DNA from 4 places in the Janthinobacterium sp. RA13 genome. Region 3 is predicted to be linked to each of the others. Evidence: predicted binding sites of a transcription regulator. Region 3 holds the regulator's gene; each other region holds the start of a gene.
What was found. The regulator sigma-54, encoded in region 3, starts transcription at its own class of promoters, with help from an activator protein. The targets are predictions, from matches to a motif close to TGGCANGNAANCTGCTTT.

Region 1 (4,196 bases), 1.2 Mb from region 3:
GTCGATTTTGAAGTCGATGAAGCGGCCAACAGCGTGCACTGCCGCGCCCAGGTCGACACGACGGGCAAGACGGGCGTGGAAATGGAAGCGCTCACTTCCGTGCAGATCGGCTTGCTGACAATTTATGACATGTGCAAAGCCGTCGACCGGGGCATGGTCATGACGAATGTGCGCGTACTGGAAAAGCATGGCGGCAAGTCGGGTGACTGGCATGCCGAGCTGTAATTATTTTGCCTGGCGCGCCAGTTGCTCCTGGAAGCGGCGCAAATCGTACACTAGCCAGGCGCCGCCGGACAGGCACAGCGCGATGATGGCCTTGGACAGCGGCAAGTGAAATTGCTCCTGTCCTGCCAGCGCAAAGCCGGTATGGATCAGGAAGGTGGCCACGCCCAGGGCCGCGCAGCAGCTCGCATAAAAAGGTGCCCGCGCGGTGGACAGCAACACGTGCTTATAGCCCACCAGCACCACGGCAATCGCCGCCAGGTTAAACACGAGAAAACCCTGCACGCCGCCCGGCAGATGGAACATCTCCCACTCTTTCCAGTAGGCAGCGTCGATTTGATGCAGGATGAGGAACAACATGGTCCAGAAGTAGCTGCGCGGCATAGGATTTACATTCGTCAATATTGAAGCAATTGTAAAGCCTGCACCGCGCGGCGGCGCGTGCACCTGGCATTTTTCGATGCCAATATGAATTTCATTGATATAAATGCTTTTTCATCAAGAAATCATGCATACTGCGAGTCGTCCATATCCAGATGAGCATCGCATGACAAGCAAGCAGCCCGCCGTGGAAACCAAGCTCCAGGACTTCGACTTCGAGGCCATGAATCTGCAGGTGGGTGGCCGCATCCAGTTCATCACACACCGCACCATCAAGCCCATCCAGCATTTCTCGACCCTGATCGGCTATGTGAAAGATGAGTACCTGATCGTCAAGATTCCCATGGAAAACGGCGCTTCCATCGTGCTCAACGAGGGCGACAAGCTGACCATCCGCGTGTTTTCCGGCGTCACCGTGTGTTCGTTTTCCTGCAGCGTGCTGCGCATCTTTGGCCGCCCGCTCAACTATGTGCACCTGAGCTTTCCGGACGCCATCCAGGGCACCAGCCTGCGCACGGCCATGCGCGTGAAAGTGGACATTCCGGCACAGCTGAGCTACCGCGACGTGGCGGCCGTGCCCGTGTTCATCGTCAACCTCAGCGTCTCGGGCGCGCTGATCGAGGCGCCCGGCATGCTCACACCGGACGATGAGGGCGTGGCCCTGAGCTTTACCCTGCTGGTGCAGCCGAACAAGCACCAGATGCGCGTCAATACGCGCGCCCGCATCCAGAACGTCAGCGTGGGCAAGCCGTCGAATGGCCATGCCGCCGAGGTGGCGGAAATCTATACGTATGGCGTGCAATTCATCGACCTGGAACCGACCCACTACACCCTGCTGCAAAACCTCACCTATGAAGCGCTGATCGCGGACCGGCAAAAAATCGTCTGACACCGGGCAGACAAGCGTCACCTAGAGCGTCGGCGTCACGTCGGGAATATTGTTTTTGGTAATCGCCTCCTTCGCCGCCGGATTCGTCACGGTGGTGCTATTGAACCAGGTCAGACTGCTCGTGCCCGGCTTCATGGTCATCGTCACGGTTTGTCCACCGATACCGGTGCCCAGGTCGGCCGCCAGGGTCAGCACGATATCGCCCTTATTCACCGTGGCGCTGGCCACTTCGCGCGTGGCACTGAACACGGGAATGGCGCTGGGCACGGCCTGGGTGGGCGTGCTGCAGGCGGCCGCCTCGCCGCCGTTTTCCTGCACGCACAGGGCCACGGCCGTTTTTAACGGGGCAGCGGCCGCCAGCACGTTGCTGACCTTGGCCCGCATCGTATAGTCGCCATACTGGGGAATGGCCACGGCCGCCAGGATGCCGGCGATGGCCACCACGATCATCAGTTCTATCAGGGTAAATCCGCTTTGCGCGTGCATCGTATCCTCCCATGGTGCATTGCTCACGCCAGGTACGTTGCAAGCGCCATGCCAGCGGCGCGCCCGGGCAGCGGTGGCACGCATGGAAAGAAAAGCGACACATTTGGGCAGGTTCGGACCAGCATCGTCCGCCCAGGCCGGGAATCGGCCTGTCTTGCGGACAAAAAAAAGGAGCCGAAGCTCCTTTTTTGTACTGCGGTGACCAGGCTGAAATTACAGCATGGCTTTCAGCAGACGCGCCATTTCCGACGGGTTTTTGGTCACGGTGATGCCGCAAGCTTCCATGATTTCCAGCTTGGCTTGTGCCGTATCGGCACCGCCCGAGATCAGCGCGCCGGCGTGGCCCATGCGCTTGCCTGGAGGAGCGGTCACGCCAGCGATGAAGCCAACGACCGGTTTTTTCATGTTGTCTTTGATCCAATAAGCCGCGTTGGCTTCGTCTGGACCACCGATTTCGCCGATCATGATGACCGCGTCGGTATCTGGATCGTCATTGAACATCTTCATGATGTCGATGTGCTTCAGACCGTTGATCGGGTCGCCGCCGATGCCGACTGCCGACGATTGGCCCAGGCCCAGTGCGGTCAGCTGACCCACTGCTTCATAGGTCAGGGTGCCCGAACGCGACACCACGCCGATACGGCCCTTCTTGTGGATGTGACCTGGCATGATGCCGATCTTGATTTCGTCTGGCGTGATCAGGCCTGGGCAGTTAGGGCCCAGCAGCAAGGTTTTGCTGTTGGCTTTAGCCATGCGGTCTTTCAGAGCCATCATGTCGCGGACAGGAATGCCTTCGGTGATGCAAATGGCCAGATCCATTTCAGCTTCGACAGCTTCCCAGATCGCCGCTGCCGCGCCTGCTGGCGGTACGTAGATCACGGACACGTTGGCGCCAGTTTCTTTTTTCGCTTCGGTCACGTTAGCGAAAATTGGAATGCCTTCGAAATCTTCGCCGGCTTTCTTCGGGTTCACGCCTGCCACGAAGGCAGCTTTGCCGTTCGCGTAGTCGCGGCAACCGCGGGTGTGGAACTGGCCGGTCTTGCCGGTGATCCCTTGGGTAACGACTTTGGTATCTTTATTGATCAGAATGGACATGTTGATTCCTTAATTAAGCTTGACCGGCAGCAGCGGCAACGACGCTCTTGGCTGCATCTTCCATGGTGTCGGCTGCGATGATAGGCAGACCGGAATCGGCCAGCATCTTTTTGCCCAGGTCTTCGTTGGTGCCCTTCATGCGCACGACCAGTGGCACGTTCAGCGAGACGGCTTTCACTGCGGCGATGACGCCTTCAGCGATCACGTCGCAACGCATGATGCCGCCGAAAATGTTCACCAGGATGGCTTTCAGGCCTGGGTTTTTCAGCATGATCTTGAACGCTTCGGTGACTTTTTCCGCCGTGGCGCCGCCGCCGACGTCCAGGAAGTTGGCTGGCTCGCCGCCGAACAGTTTAATCGTGTCCATGGTGGCCATGGCCAGGCCGGCGCCGTTCACCAGGCAACCGATGTTGCCGTCGAGCGAAATGTAGGCCAGGTCGAATTTCGACGCTTCGATTTCAGCTGGATCTTCTTCGTCCAGATCGCGCAGGGCGACGATTTCCGGATGACGGAACAGGGCGTTCGGGTCAAAGTTGAACTTGGCGTCCAGAGCGATGACTTTGCCGCTGCCGGTAACGATCAGCGGGTTGATCTCGGCCAGCGAGCAATCGGTTTCCCAGTACGCTTTGTACAGGCCTTGCAGGTTGACGCGGGCGTCGGCGATGGAGCCGGCAGGCACGCCGATTTTGGCGGCGATGTCGTCTGCCTGGGCATCGGTCAGGCCGGTGCCTGGATCGATGGTGACGTGGTGGATCTTCTCAGGGTGGCTCTCGGCCACTTCTTCGATGTCCATGCCGCCTTCGGACGACGCCATCAGGACGATTTTCTGGGTAACGCGGTCGGTGACCAGCGACACGTACAGTTCTTGTTTGATGTCGGCGCCTTCTTCCACCAGCAGGCGGTTGACTTTCTGGCCTTCGGCGCTGGTCTGATGCGTGATCAGCTGCATGCCCATGATCTGGTCAGCGTATTCCTTGACTTGCTCGATCGATTTTGCCACTTTCACGCCGCCGCCCTTGCCGCGGCCACCTGCGTGGATCTGTGCCTTGACGACCCACACCGGGCCGCCCAGGGTTTCCGCAGCCTTGACTGCCTCTTCGACGGACATGCACGGGATACCGCG
Region 2 (4,196 bases), 210 kb from region 3:
CGATCAATTGAAAACGGGCGGGAAACTCGGCCTGGCGGGCCGCCCGTGAAATGCTGATCACACCCGATTCCATGGGCTGGCGCAAGACATCGAGCACCCGGCGCTGGAATTCGGCAATTTCGTCGAGAAACAGCACGCCGCAGTGGGCCAGCGAGATTTCGCCAGGCCGCGGCACGTTGCCGCCGCCCACCAGGGCCACGCCGGACGCCGTCTGGTGCGGCGCGCGATAGGGGCGCCGTTTCCAGTGCTCCACTTTGAAGTGGCCGCCCAGCGAATGCACGGCAGCCGATTCCAGCGCCTCTTCATCGCTCATGGGCGGCAGCACGCCGGGGAAGCGGCTGGCCAGCATGGTCTTGCCTGCGCCTGGAGGGCCAATCATCAGGACGTTATGGCCGCCTGCTGCCGCCACTTCCAGCGCCCGTCGCGCTTGCTGCTGCCCTTGCACATCGGCAAAGTCGGGATAGGGAAAAGCGTGTGCCGCCAGCACGGGCTGGTGGCGTTGCAAGGCCGTGTGGCTGGCGTGCGCGGCAAAATGCGCGCAGACCTCGAGCAGGCTGTGGGCGGGATAGATGCAGGCATCGCTGACGAGGGCGGCCTCGTCAGCGTTCGCCCGCGGCAGGATGAAGGCGCGTGGTGCGCCCGACTGGCTGCGCTGCATGGCAAAGGTCATGGCCAGGGCGCCGCGGATGGGGCGCAGCTGGCCTGAGAGCGACAGTTCGCCCGCGAATTCATAGTGGTGTAATTGGTCGCCCGGCAACTGGCCGGAGGCGGCCAGGATGCCCAGCGCAATGGGCAGGTCGAAGCGGCCCGATTCCTTGGGCAGGTCGGCCGGCGCCAGATTGGCCGTAATGCGCCGCGCCGGCATCTCAAAGCCGCAGTTTTGCAGCGCGGCCCGCACGCGGTCGCGCGATTCCTTTACTTCCGTATCCGGCAGGCCGACAATCGTAAACGAAGGCAATCCATTGGCAAGGTGGACTTCGACACTTACCTCGGGCGCCTCCATGCCGGACAGGGCGCGGCTTTTCAGGACGGCCAGACTCATCAGACTCCCCTGTAGCGCGGACGCGGGCAGTATCAGTCTAGCGCTTGAAACGGCATCAGGCTTGAGCTATGCCAGCAAGGCCGCCGATTACGGCGCCCTGCATACAACAGCGGTTCAGGCTTTTGGATCGTTCAGGCGCGTTTCCAGTTCGATCAGGCGTAATTCCAGTGCATCCAGCTTGGCGCGCGTCTTGGCCAGCACTTGCGCCTGGATATCGAATTCCTCGCGTGTCACCAGATCGAGGCGGGCGAAGCCCTGGGTCATCATCGATTTCACGTTTTTCTCGATATCCTTGGCCGGCGAGTTTTCGATGGCTTGATGGATCTTGCCTTGCAAGTCGTTAAAGAAGGTATTCATGTCCATGGTCAGTCCTTTTATGGTGCGGCCTGTGCATCGCACCATTGCGGTGCACAGCGGCGTTAATCTGGTGCGAAACTGGGAAAATTCATCATGCTTCAGCAGCCCGTACCCGCATGCCGACAGGCTTGCAGGGTATGTATGGCCGGAAACGCACCTGTCAAGGTGGCAAGTGAGCTGGCACGTATTCTGCTAAAGAAGGTATGAACGCTTTGTGATCTCCAGCCAAGATTTTAAACCTCAACCGCTTTAAAAGTTCAATAAAAGGGAATCGCCATGAAGAATCTGTCCAAGAACATGATTTTAGCTGCAGCGTTGACGCTGGCCATGACCGCCGTGTGCGGCAGCGCCATGGCCCAGGATGCAGTGGCGGCGCCTGCTGCGGCCGAAGCCGTGCCTGATAACGTGGTGAGCTACAACGTGGCGCTGACCAGCGACTACCGTTACCGCGGCATTTCGCAAAGCCGCTTGAACCCGGCCATCAGCGGCGGCGCCGACTATACCCATAACCCGACGGGCCTGTATGTGGGCACCTGGTTGTCGAGCATCAAATGGATCAAGGATGGCGGCGGCGATACCGATCTGGAATGGGATATCTACGGCGGCAAACGGGGCGAGATCAGCAAGGATTTTACCTATGACGTGGGCGGCCTGTACTATTTCTATCCCTCGAATGGCCTGAGCACCAATGCCAATACCTTTGAGCTCTACGGCCAGCTCGGCTATGGCCCGATGTATATCAAGTACTCGCATTCGACCACCAATCTGTTCGGTGTTGCCGACAGCAAGAACAGCGGCTACCTGGACGTGGGCGCCAATGTCGAGGTGCATGATGGCTACATGCTGAACCTGCATGTGGGCCGTCAGAAAGTCGAGCACAACGATTCCCTCAGCTACAGCGATTACAAGATCGGCGTGACCAAGGACTTTGGCATGGCGACCGTTTCCCTGGCTGCCGTCAAAGCCAACATCACGTCGCTGGCACCGAATGGCAAGAATCTGGCGAAATCCGGTCTCGTGCTGACCGTGTCCAAAACCTTTTAAGCGAGACTGCCATGAAAATGATTACCGCAATCATTAAACCGTTCAAACTGGACGAAGTACGCGAAGCTTTGTCGGCTATCAATGTGCAAGGCATTACCGTCACGGAAGTCAAAGGTTTCGGCCGCCAGAAAGGTCACACGGAACTCTACCGTGGCGCCGAGTATGTCGTTGATTTCTTGCCAAAAACCAAGATTGAAGCGGCTGTCGATGACGCCATTGTCGACCAGGCCATCGAAGCGATCGAAGGCGCCGCGCGTACCGGTAAAATCGGTGATGGCAAGATTTTCGTCTACAACCTGGAACAGGTCATCCGCATCCGTACCGGTGAAACCGGCAACGAAGCGCTCTAAGGGGAATATTGATGCATAAAAATATAACAAAATTGCTAGCCGGGATAGCCTGTCTGTGTGCGTTTGGAGTTGCCACGCCGAGCTTTGCCGATGCGCCCGCCAAGACGGAGGCGGCCACGACCACGGCCGTCGCCGCCCCTGCCGTCACGCCGGTGCCTGATGCAGCGCCTGCCGCCGCCGCGCCGGCCCCGGCCGCTGCCGCGCCAGCCGCCGCGCCCGTCGCCAACAAAGGCGACACCAGCTTCATGATGATCAGCACCTTGCTGGTGATCTTGATGACCATCCCCGGTCTGGCCCTGTTCTACGGCGGCCTGGTGCGCTCGAAAAACATGTTGTCGGTGCTGATGCAAGTGTTCATGGTGTTCGCGCTGGTCATCGTGCTGTGGTGTATCTACGGCTACTCGATCGCCTTCACGGAAAAAACCGCCTTCTTCGGTGGCTTTGACCGCCTGTTCCTGAACGGCATCTGGGATCCGGCCAAGGGCACGTTTGCCGCCGCCGCCACCTTCAGCAAGGGCGTCGTCATTCCCGAGTTCGTCTTCGTGGCCTTCCAGGGCACGTTTGCCGCCATCACCTGCGCACTGATCGTCGGCGCCTTTGCCGAGCGCGCCAAGTTTTCCGCCGTGCTGGCCTTCGTCGTGCTGTGGTTCACGTTCGCCTACTTGCCAGCGGCCCACATGGTGTGGTTCTGGACCGGTCCTGACCTGATCACCAACGCCGCCACCTCGGCCAGCGAAGCCCTGAAGGCTGGCTGGATCTGGCAAAAAGGCGCGCTGGACTTCGCCGGCGGCACCGTCGTGCACATCAACGCCGCCGTTGCCGGCCTCGTGGGCGCCATCATGATCGGCAAGCGCGTCGGTTACGGCCGCGAATCGATGGCACCGCACTCGCTGACGATGACCATGATCGGCGCATCGCTGCTGTGGGTGGGCTGGTTCGGTTTCAATGCCGGCTCCTCGCTGGAAGCGGGCGACGTGGCTGCCCTGGCCTTCGTCAATACGCTGTTGGCCACTGCCGCCGCCACCCTGTCGTGGGTGTTTGGCGAATGGATCAGCAAAGGCAAGCCTTCGATGCTCGGTGGCGCATCGGGCGCCGTGGCCGGCCTGGTGGCGATCACCCCGGCGGCCGGCTTTGTCGGCCCGATGGGCGGCCTGGTCATCGGCTTGCTGGCTGGTGTCGTCTGCCTGTGGGGCGTGAATGGCCTGAAACGCCTGATCGGCGCCGACGATTCGCTCGACGTGTTCGGCGTGCATGGCGTGGGCGGCATCCTCGGCGCCCTGCTGACGGGTGTGTTTGCTGCGCCACAACTGGGCGGCCAGGGCGTTTTCGACTACGTCACCAACAAGATGTCGGCCGATCCGTACTCGATCGGCCACCAGGTGTGGGTGCAGGCGCAAGCGGTC
Region 3 (4,196 bases):
AAATGACAGAATGAAACAAGGAAACCATACTATGAAGAAGATCTTGCTGTTGACCGTATTTTCCCTGGCCATCATGGGCGTGGCGCATGCCGAGAAGGCCGATTCCGAGAAGGAAGCCGTCATCACGGCACGCAGCGGCCACGTCGATGACGTCAAGCAGGTGCGCACCCTGACGGGCGACGTCGTGCTGGTGAAAGGCACCCTGACCATGAAGGCGGGCCGGGCCCTGATCACGGAAGATCCGCAAGGCTACCAGTTCATTACCTTCTGGGCCGATCCCGGCAAGCTGGCCACCTTCCGTCAGAAGCGCGATGGCGCGGGCGACCTGTGGGTCGAAGGCGAAGCGGAGCGCGTGGAATACGACAACAAGACGGAAGTGGTGAAACTGTTTTCCCGGGCCAAGTTGACGCGCCTGGAAGGCACGAAAGTCACCGACGTGGCCAACGGCGCCTTCATCTCGTATGACAGCCGCAAGGAAGTGTTTGCGATGGAAAATTCCAACAGCGGCACCAGCACGCCCGATGGCGGCAGCGTGCGCATGGTGATCCAGCCGAAGACCAAGGCGCCGGCGGCGGAGAAAGCGCCGGCCACGCCCGCGCCAGGAAAGAAATAATGGAAAATACACGTTGCGGCAGCACCCTGATCGTTCGCGGTCTGCAAAAAACCTATGGCAAGCGGCAAGTCGTGCATGATGTCTCGCTGCAAGTCGAATGCGGCGAAGTGGTGGGGTTGCTGGGCCCGAACGGCGCCGGCAAGACCACCTCGTTCTACATGATCGTCGGCCTGGTGCCGTCGGACGGCGGCAGCATCGATATCAGCGGCGTGGACATTTCCAGCCTGCCGATCCACCGCCGCGCGCAGATGGGCCTGTCCTACCTGCCGCAGGAAGCGTCCGTCTTTCGCAAGCTGACGGTGGAAGACAATATCCGCGCCGTGCTGGAAATCCAGACCGTCGAAGGCCGTCCTTTGAAGAAGGCCGAGATCGAGGAGCGCCTGGACAAATTGCTGGCCGACTTGCAAATTGAAAAGCTGCGCGAGAACCAGGCCCTGTCCCTGTCGGGTGGCGAGCGCCGCCGAGTGGAAATCGCCCGCGCGCTGGCCACCGATCCCCGTTTCGTGCTGCTCGACGAGCCGTTCGCGGGCGTCGATCCGATCGCCGTGATCGAGATCCAGCGCATCGTGCGTTTCTTGAAGGAGCGCAATATCGGCGTGCTGATCACCGATCATAATGTGCGCGAGACGCTGGGTATCTGCGACCGTGCCTACATCATCAACCAGGGCTCGGTGCTGGCGTCGGGACGCCCCGACGACATCATCGCGAACGAGTCGGTACGCCGGGTCTATCTGGGCGAACACTTCCGCATGTGAGCCAATGAAACAATCATTGCAGCTGCGCACTTCGCAGCACCTGGCACTGACGCCGCAGTTGCAGCAATCGATACGCCTGTTGCAATTGTCTACCCTGGAATTGCACCAGGAACTAGAGCAATTGCTGACGGACAATCCCTTGCTCGAACGCCTAGACGATCCGCTCGACCGTTCGCTGCGCCTGCTGTCCGACGGCGCCTTGAGTTCCACGGCCGCGCCGGCCGAAGCGCCGCCCCAGCCGCCAGGCCAGGAAGCGCCCGCCGCGCCGGCCGAAGCGGAAACCTTTGATGGCGAGGCGGGCGACAGTCCGGCTGCCGCGGATGGCGGCGACAGCGACTGGAGCGAGGCGAGCCGCGGCAAGGCGCCGGACGATGAAGATTCGCGTCCACAGCTGGAAGCCCATCACTGCACTCTGCGCGAGCACCTGATGGAGCAGATGCGCGTGACGGTGCTGGAATTGCGCGACCGCGCGCTGGTTGAGCTGATCATCGACGCGCTCGACGACAATGGCTACCTGGAAGAGTCGCTCGACGACATCCTGGCGCGCCTGCCGGAAGAGCTGGAAATCGACGCCGACGAGATGCGCACGGCCTTGTCGCTGCTGCAAAGTTTCGATCCGCCCGGCGTGGGCGCGCGCAATGCGTCCGAATGCCTGGCCCTGCAAATCAAGCGCTTGCCGCACATCGCCATGGTGACGCGGCGCATGGCCCTCGTCATCGTGGAAAAGCACCTGGCCTGGTTTGCCCAGCGCGATTTCAACAAGCTGAAAAAAGCCCTCGATTGCGACGAGGAAGACTTGCGCGAAGCGCAGACGGTGATTCGCCAGTGCAATCCGCATCCGGGCGCCGTGTTCGCCTCGGACGTGTCCGATTACGTGGTGCCTGACGTCGTCGTCAAGCGCGCGCGCAATGGCTGGCAAGTGACCCTGAACAACGACGTCATGCCGCGCCTGCGCGTCAACGCCATGTACGCCAACCTGCTCAAGCAGGGCAAGGGCGAGGGCGCCATGGGCGCACAGTTGCAGGAAGCCAAGTGGCTGATCAAGAATATGCGCCAGCGCTTCGACACCATCCTGCGCGTGGCACAGGCGATAGTAGAAAGACAAAAGAACTTTTTCTCGCATGGGGCCGTTGCCATGCGCCCCCTTGTGCTCCGTGAAATAGCTGATACACTGGGTTTACACGAGAGTACTATCTCGCGGGTAACAACTCAAAAGTACATGCTGACCCCGCACGGCATGTTCGAGTTGAAATATTTCTTTGGTAGCCACGTCGCCACCGAAGCGGGGGGCGAAGCGTCATCGACGGCGATACGGGCATTGATCGTGCAACTGACAGGAGCAGAAGACCCTAAAAATCCTTTATCCGACAGTAAGATTGCGGACATGCTGGGGGAACAAGGCATGGTGATTGCGCGACGTACTGTTGCCAAATACCGGGAAGCGTTGAAAATTCCGCCAGTGAGCCTGCGTAAGTGTTTGTAAGTTTTTTTCGGTTCCTCTGCGGGCCGGATAGGATGGACCGCACGAACCCGATCATCTTTAGGAGTGTGTATGAATCTCACCATCAGCGGACATCATCTCGAAGTGACACCAGCCATCCGTGAATACGTACAAACGAAGCTGGAGCGCGTGAAACGTCATTTCGATCAAGTTATCGATATCGCCGTGATTCTGACCGTGGATAACCTCAAAGAGAAAGAAAAACGTCAAAAGGCTGAAGTCAACCTGCGTTTGAGTGGCAAGACTGTCTATGTGGAAAGCCTGGCGCACGACCTGTACGCCGCGATCGATACCCTGATCGACAAGCTCGATAGGCAAGTGATGAAATACAAAACCAAAGTGCAAGGGCACGGTAAAGAGGCGATCAAGCATCTGCCAGACAACTCCGAGGAAGACGCCGTCGTCGCCGTTTAAGGCCACCCGCTTCCAGCAGTTGTGATCAACTAAGGGCGCACATCTTGCGCCCTTTTTTGCGCCTGGACCTGTTGAACGCAATCTTCCCCGCGCAAGGGCTAGAATGTTTGCACTTTCACTTCTTTCCTGCCTGCCATGAGCGACTTCGTCCAGACCTCCATCCGCAACCGCACCGGGCACATCGTGCTCGACCGTCCGAAAGCCTTGAATTCCCTGTCGCTGGAGATGGTGCGCGCCCTGAGCGCGGTCCTGCTGGCCTGGCGCGACGATCCGCACGTGGACGCCGTCGTTATTCGATCGAGCAGCGAAAAAGCCCTGTGCGCCGGCGGCGATATCCGCTTCTTTTACGATGCGGGCCAGGCCACGCCGCAAGGCGGCAGCGCCTTGCTGGAAGATTTCTTTACGGAAGAATACGCCTTAAATCATGTGATTCATTTCTATCCGAAACCGTATATTGCCGTGATGGACGGCGTGGTGATGGGCGGCGGCATGGGCGTGGCGCAAGCCGGGCCCGGCAACCGCCTGCGTATCGTCACGGGCCGCACACGCATGGCCATGCCGGAAGTCAATATTGGCTTGTTCCCTGACGTGGGCGGCAGTTATTTCCTGTCCCGCCTGGCCGGCCAGCTGGGCCTGTACCTGGGCTTGACGGGCTTGACGATCAGCGCGGCCGACGCCCTGTACACGGGCCTGGCCGATGTGTTCCTGCCCGAGGCGCAGATGGGGGCGCTGCTGGCCCTGTTCGACTCGACGCCGGGCGAGGCCTTGCCGGTAGCCGTCAAGGCGCTGGCGGCACCGTTCCAGGCCGGGGCGGGGGTATCTTCCCTGGCGACGGCGCGTGCGGCGCTGGATCGCCATTTCGGCGCGGGTTCGGTGGCGACCATCATGGCCTCGCTGGCGCAGGACAGCAGTG
Region 4 (4,196 bases), 290 kb from region 3:
GCGCAGAGTCTGCAGGAACACGATCTGCGGCGCGACCTGGCCGTCTTGCGCAAGGAGGCGCCGGTGGCCGCGCCGCTGCCGGATGCACCCGCCATGGCGCGCATCGACATCACGCAAACCGACGGTATGGCGCGCCTGCAGCGCGTGCCGGCCACCGCGCGCGGCGTGCCCGCTGCCGCTGCCATGGTGGAGCGGTCCTTGCCGGCTGCCGCCGTGCCCCGTCCGCGCCTGGAAATAGTGAACGGCAATGGCGTGCCCGGCCTGGCCGCCGCGCTGGCGCGCAGCCTGGCCGGCGCTCCCGTGCAGGTGGTGCGTCTGGCCAATGAAACCAGCTTCCAGGTGGCGCGCACGCGCGTCGAGTACCGGCCCGCGCAGGAGCAGGCGGCGCGCCAGTTGGCCCGCCAGCTGGGGCTGCAGGTGCAAACCCAGGTGCAGACCCAGGCCGCCGACTGCCCTGCCAGCGAGCTGCGCCTGGTATTGGGGCGCGACCTGAGCGATCCAGCCATGCTGCACCGCTATTATCTGCAGCAGCTGCAACTGGCGCGCCAGGCGCTGGCGCGGCTCGGTTAACAGGTTTTTTGTCGGCATAAAAAACGCGGCGCCTTTGCGGGCGCCGCGTGTTTTTCATGCGGCTGCCTATTTCGGCTGGCGGCGCCGCGTAAAAGCCAGGGCGGCCAGTCCCGCGCCCAGCAGGAACAGGGTGCCCGGCTCCGGTACTTGCAAGGGATCGATGACGACGATGTCGGTGCGCGTGGACTTGGAAAAGTTCAAGGTGTAGCTGCCGGCGGGCAGGGCGAAATTCGAGGTCAGGGAAAACATCGCAAAGCCATTCGTGAAGGCGCGCCCGGTGGCCGGGTCGTTGGTGCCGGCCGTCATGTTCAGGCTGAACGGGTCGAGGCTGCCGACCGTATGGTTGCCGTTGATGTCGCTGCCATTGTTGGCGTCGCCATCGGGTGCGAACTGGAAGAGTACGCCATCGGCATTCGCGTTCGACAGGCAGCCGACGGGGCTGGCGCTGTTGCAGGAGATATTGAAGATATCCATGATCGATACGTTGGACTTGTCGCCCATGGTCGTCACGCTGGTGCGCAGGTCGCGCCGTCCCATGAAACTGAAGGTGATGAAGCCGGCGCTCGACAAGGTCAGGTTGACGGAACCGGTGAGCGTGTCGCCGGCCGTGGAGGACGCCGCCCCCACCGTGTTGCGCTGGGCTTCCGACACGGCGCGCACGGTGGAGCCGGCGGCCGTGAGCATGTTGCCGAAGGCATGGGCATCGCCGCGGGCGAATTCCAGGGTGGAACTGGGGCTGGGTGCGTAGTGATTTTGCGGCAAGCCGCCGCAGCCGCCCCCCGAACACACTTGCAGCACGTCGGCGTTGGCGGCCGGGCCCGTATTGACGGCGCGCGGATTGACGGCCACGCCGCCCTGAAAGAAGGCGCTGTCGCTGGCATTGCGGTTGGCGCCGGCCAGCGACAAGGTGCCGGCGCTGGTGGCGATGCGGAAATTGTTCAACTCATTGACGGCCAGGCCGTATGCGCCAGCCTGCGCCTGACCGCTGGCCAGCAGGCTTGCCGCCGCCAGTGCGCCCAGCCAGCCCAGCGTCTTGCTTCGTGTGTGATTGACGTTCATCGCAGCCTCTTGTCGTGGTCAGTCTCGGAAAATCCGGGGGATAAAGAATCCAGAATGACTTGCCTGGATTCATCTCGTAGACAGGGATAAGCAGCTTGCGTGCCACACAAAAAAATCATATGGAATCAAACACTTGCGTAAAGCGGACTGAGCTGGAAGAAGCAAAGTGTAAGAAAGGCCGACGCCGCCTCAGGTGCCCCGGTGATAACCGAGGTGGCCGTCCGCATTGCGCGCGCAGCCGCAACCGATGCGCGCCACTTCCTCGCCTTCCGCCAGTTTCCAGTTGGTAATCGTCGTGGCCGCAATACCGCTGCGGCGCTTGCGCCAGATCAAAGGTGCGGCACATCGCCTCTTGCCGATCATTGCCCGGTAAAATAGGCCATGGCAAACAAAACCCCCACCTTCCCCGGCGCACGCACGGGCCGCGGCCAGGTTCTGGCCGTGCTGCTGTCGAACCGCGACCAGTCCGGCGCCGAACCGCTGCAAGGCCGCGTCTCGCTGGCCGCCATCGTCAAGGCGCTGAAACGCAAATACCACTGGCCGATTGAAACGCACAGCTTTCCCGCCAACATGCAGGACGGCCGCGCCAGCTGGGCGACCGTCTACAGCTTGCCGGAAAAGGTCATCGAGACTGCGCTGAACAGCGGCGGCCGCGAGTGGCTGGAAAGCCGGGGAGCGGTTGGGCGGCGGTGAATGCGCCGCAGTACGCTATTCGAGCCGGAAGCCGACCTTGAGCGTGACCTGGAAGTGCGCCACCTTGCCGTCGACGATATGCCCGCGCGATTCCGTCACTTCATACCAGTCCATATGCTTGACCGTCAGCGCCGCCTTGGCAATGGCATCGCGTATCGCCTGATCGCTGCTCTCGGTCGACGTGCCGACCAGTTCGATCAGCTTGTAAGTGTGTGCGGACATGATATTTCCCCAGGTAGGCAAGCCAGACATCGGGAGCCTGCTTTGCGCAGGCACGTGCTCATCTTGCGCTTAAATGTGCTGGACGTCATTGTGCGATGCAGCAATATGTCAGGCAAACCGAGCGGGACGAGCTATCTTTCGTTAAATATCGACATAGCGAGGCAACAAGTCCTGATCGACCAGGCGAATTTCAATGGCATTGGCAATCTTGACGTGCTCGGGATTCTCATCAGAAAAAGGCTCGTCGGTGACGCTGACGATGATGGTGCCGATCTGCTTGTCTTTACCTTGCTCGTCCATCGCCATCACTGGCACTAAAGCGCGTGCCTCGGGCACCTGTTGGAGCGTGAGTATGCGCGGCAAGTACAACATCCAGCCAACACCTGGACGATCCTTGAAGACTTGTTTTTCAAAATAATCATTACGTGCAACCGTGATCAACACCGGCCGTAGGGAACCCGCGATAATGGACAGCAGCTCTTTCAATCCATCAAGACCGAGGCGCTTAAGGTCATCGCACTCTCCGTCAATCTCAAAACTCCAAGAGGGCCAGTCACTGTCGCTGAACCCAAGCGCAATACTCGCGCCATCACCGTCTCCGAGCTCGCCATTTCAGGCACTGAGATATCGGAATTTTTCACCCTTGAACTTGGTTTCGAGTACGGCTTCGGCGGCAGTCGTGAGTTCTCCCGAGGTATCGAAAACCGGAGACAGAAACGACTCTGCCTCCGTATCCTGCGACAGAAACCAGTTCTTTCCAAACGCCTCAGTTTTTTGCAGGAAGCGGACAATCGTCGCGATTTTTTGGACGGCAGGTCGGAACGCAATGGATGTGTTCGCTGTATCGCGTTTGAACAAAGAGTTTATTATCATAATATTATGGAATTTAATAAGTGGTAATTCCAAAACGAGCTAATCTGGGCCGCATGTATTTGTAAGCGAGTGGCGTTTGGAAGTACCATGACAGCGAGGCTGGCGGGTTATCCTTGACAATGTTGGACTGAGCGGTGGCCTGTTTCAACACCATGTTCTGGAAGATATCTTTTTGGAAGCCGTATTTGAATCCGCCGCTTAGCGCTGCGCGGCCATCCGGTAGCACCTCCGGCGGCGGTCTGGTTTTCCTACACGCCGGACCGCAAGGGCATCCATCCGCAGACCCATCTGGCCAACTTCAGCGGCGTGCCGCTGCCATCTACTCGCTGATCGGCACGGCCAAGCTCAACGGTGTTGAACCCGAGGCTTGGCTGCGCCATGTCCTGGCCAGCATCGCCGATCATCCGGTCAACCGGGTCGACGACTTTCTGCCCTGGAACTGCGCCGCGCAGCTCCCTTCGGCTTAAAAAACACGCCGCATCCCAGTGGTGTGATGCCATCATCTAAGTAACCCCCAATAAATTATTGTGATCTCTGACTTCCATAACCGGCGCTCTGCGTCGCAGCGGGCGCCTTGCATAGCATCCGGTTCTGTTCGTCATAAATTCACAATAATTTCTTGAGGATTACTTAGCAATTCGACGCTAGGCTCAAGACGGCACTGGCTTTACGCTTACGTATGGCCGGTATCGTCGCATTCGTTCTTTTTAAGTGTGGAATATAGCTTTTGAAGTCAACTACGATATGACCAAGTACCCGCCAGTGCCGATCATGGATTT

Region 1: the regulator sigma-54 is predicted to act here: its motif matches at 2,015-2,032, upstream of FG13_RS16200 (pilin).
Region 2: the regulator sigma-54 is predicted to act here: its motif matches at 1,578-1,595, upstream of FG13_RS22390 (TorF family putative porin).
Region 4: the regulator sigma-54 is predicted to act here: its motif matches at 1,717-1,734, upstream of FG13_RS20165 (EDSAP-1 family PEP-CTERM protein).

Annotation. Positions count from the first base shown of each region.
Region 1 is NZ_JQNP01000001.1:3,643,193-3,647,388, forward strand. Features, by position in the region: gene moaC (cyclic pyranopterin monophosphate synthase MoaC) at 1-225, shown strand, start outside; gene FG13_RS16190 (DUF6713 family protein) at 226-606, opposite strand; gene FG13_RS16195 (flagellar brake protein) at 770-1,492, shown strand; gene FG13_RS16200 (pilin) at 1,514-1,978, opposite strand; gene sucD (succinate--CoA ligase subunit alpha) at 2,192-3,073, opposite strand; gene sucC (ADP-forming succinate--CoA ligase subunit beta) at 3,087-4,196, opposite strand, start outside.
Region 2 is NZ_JQNP01000001.1:5,059,469-5,063,664, forward strand. Features, by position in the region: gene FG13_RS22380 (YifB family Mg chelatase-like AAA ATPase) at 1-1,042, opposite strand, end outside; gene FG13_RS22385 (accessory factor UbiK family protein) at 1,157-1,405, opposite strand; gene FG13_RS22390 (TorF family putative porin) at 1,676-2,443, shown strand; gene FG13_RS22395 (P-II family nitrogen regulator) at 2,455-2,793, shown strand; gene FG13_RS22400 (ammonium transporter) at 2,805-4,196, shown strand, end outside.
Region 3 is NZ_JQNP01000001.1:4,853,971-4,858,166, forward strand. Features, by position in the region: gene lptC (LPS export ABC transporter periplasmic protein LptC) at 1-6, shown strand, start outside; gene lptA (lipopolysaccharide transport periplasmic protein LptA) at 32-613, shown strand; gene lptB (LPS export ABC transporter ATP-binding protein) at 613-1,368, shown strand; gene FG13_RS21470 (RNA polymerase factor sigma-54) at 1,373-2,851, shown strand; gene hpf (ribosome hibernation-promoting factor, HPF/YfiA family) at 2,921-3,283, shown strand; gene FG13_RS21480 (enoyl-CoA hydratase/isomerase family protein) at 3,419-4,196, shown strand, end outside.
Region 4 is NZ_JQNP01000001.1:4,566,987-4,571,182, forward strand. Features, by position in the region: gene FG13_RS20160 (LytR C-terminal domain-containing protein) at 1-570, shown strand, start outside; gene FG13_RS20165 (EDSAP-1 family PEP-CTERM protein) at 637-1,629, opposite strand; gene FG13_RS30500 (hypothetical protein) at 1,819-1,962, opposite strand; gene FG13_RS20170 (hypothetical protein) at 2,011-2,322, shown strand; gene FG13_RS20175 (dodecin) at 2,338-2,544, opposite strand; partial or broken gene FG13_RS29600 (immunity 52 family protein) at 2,686-3,039, opposite strand; gene FG13_RS20185 (hypothetical protein) at 3,157-3,402, opposite strand; partial or broken gene FG13_RS29605 (transposase domain-containing protein) at 3,723-3,884, shown strand; gene FG13_RS20200 (VRR-NUC domain-containing protein) at 4,189-4,196, shown strand, end outside.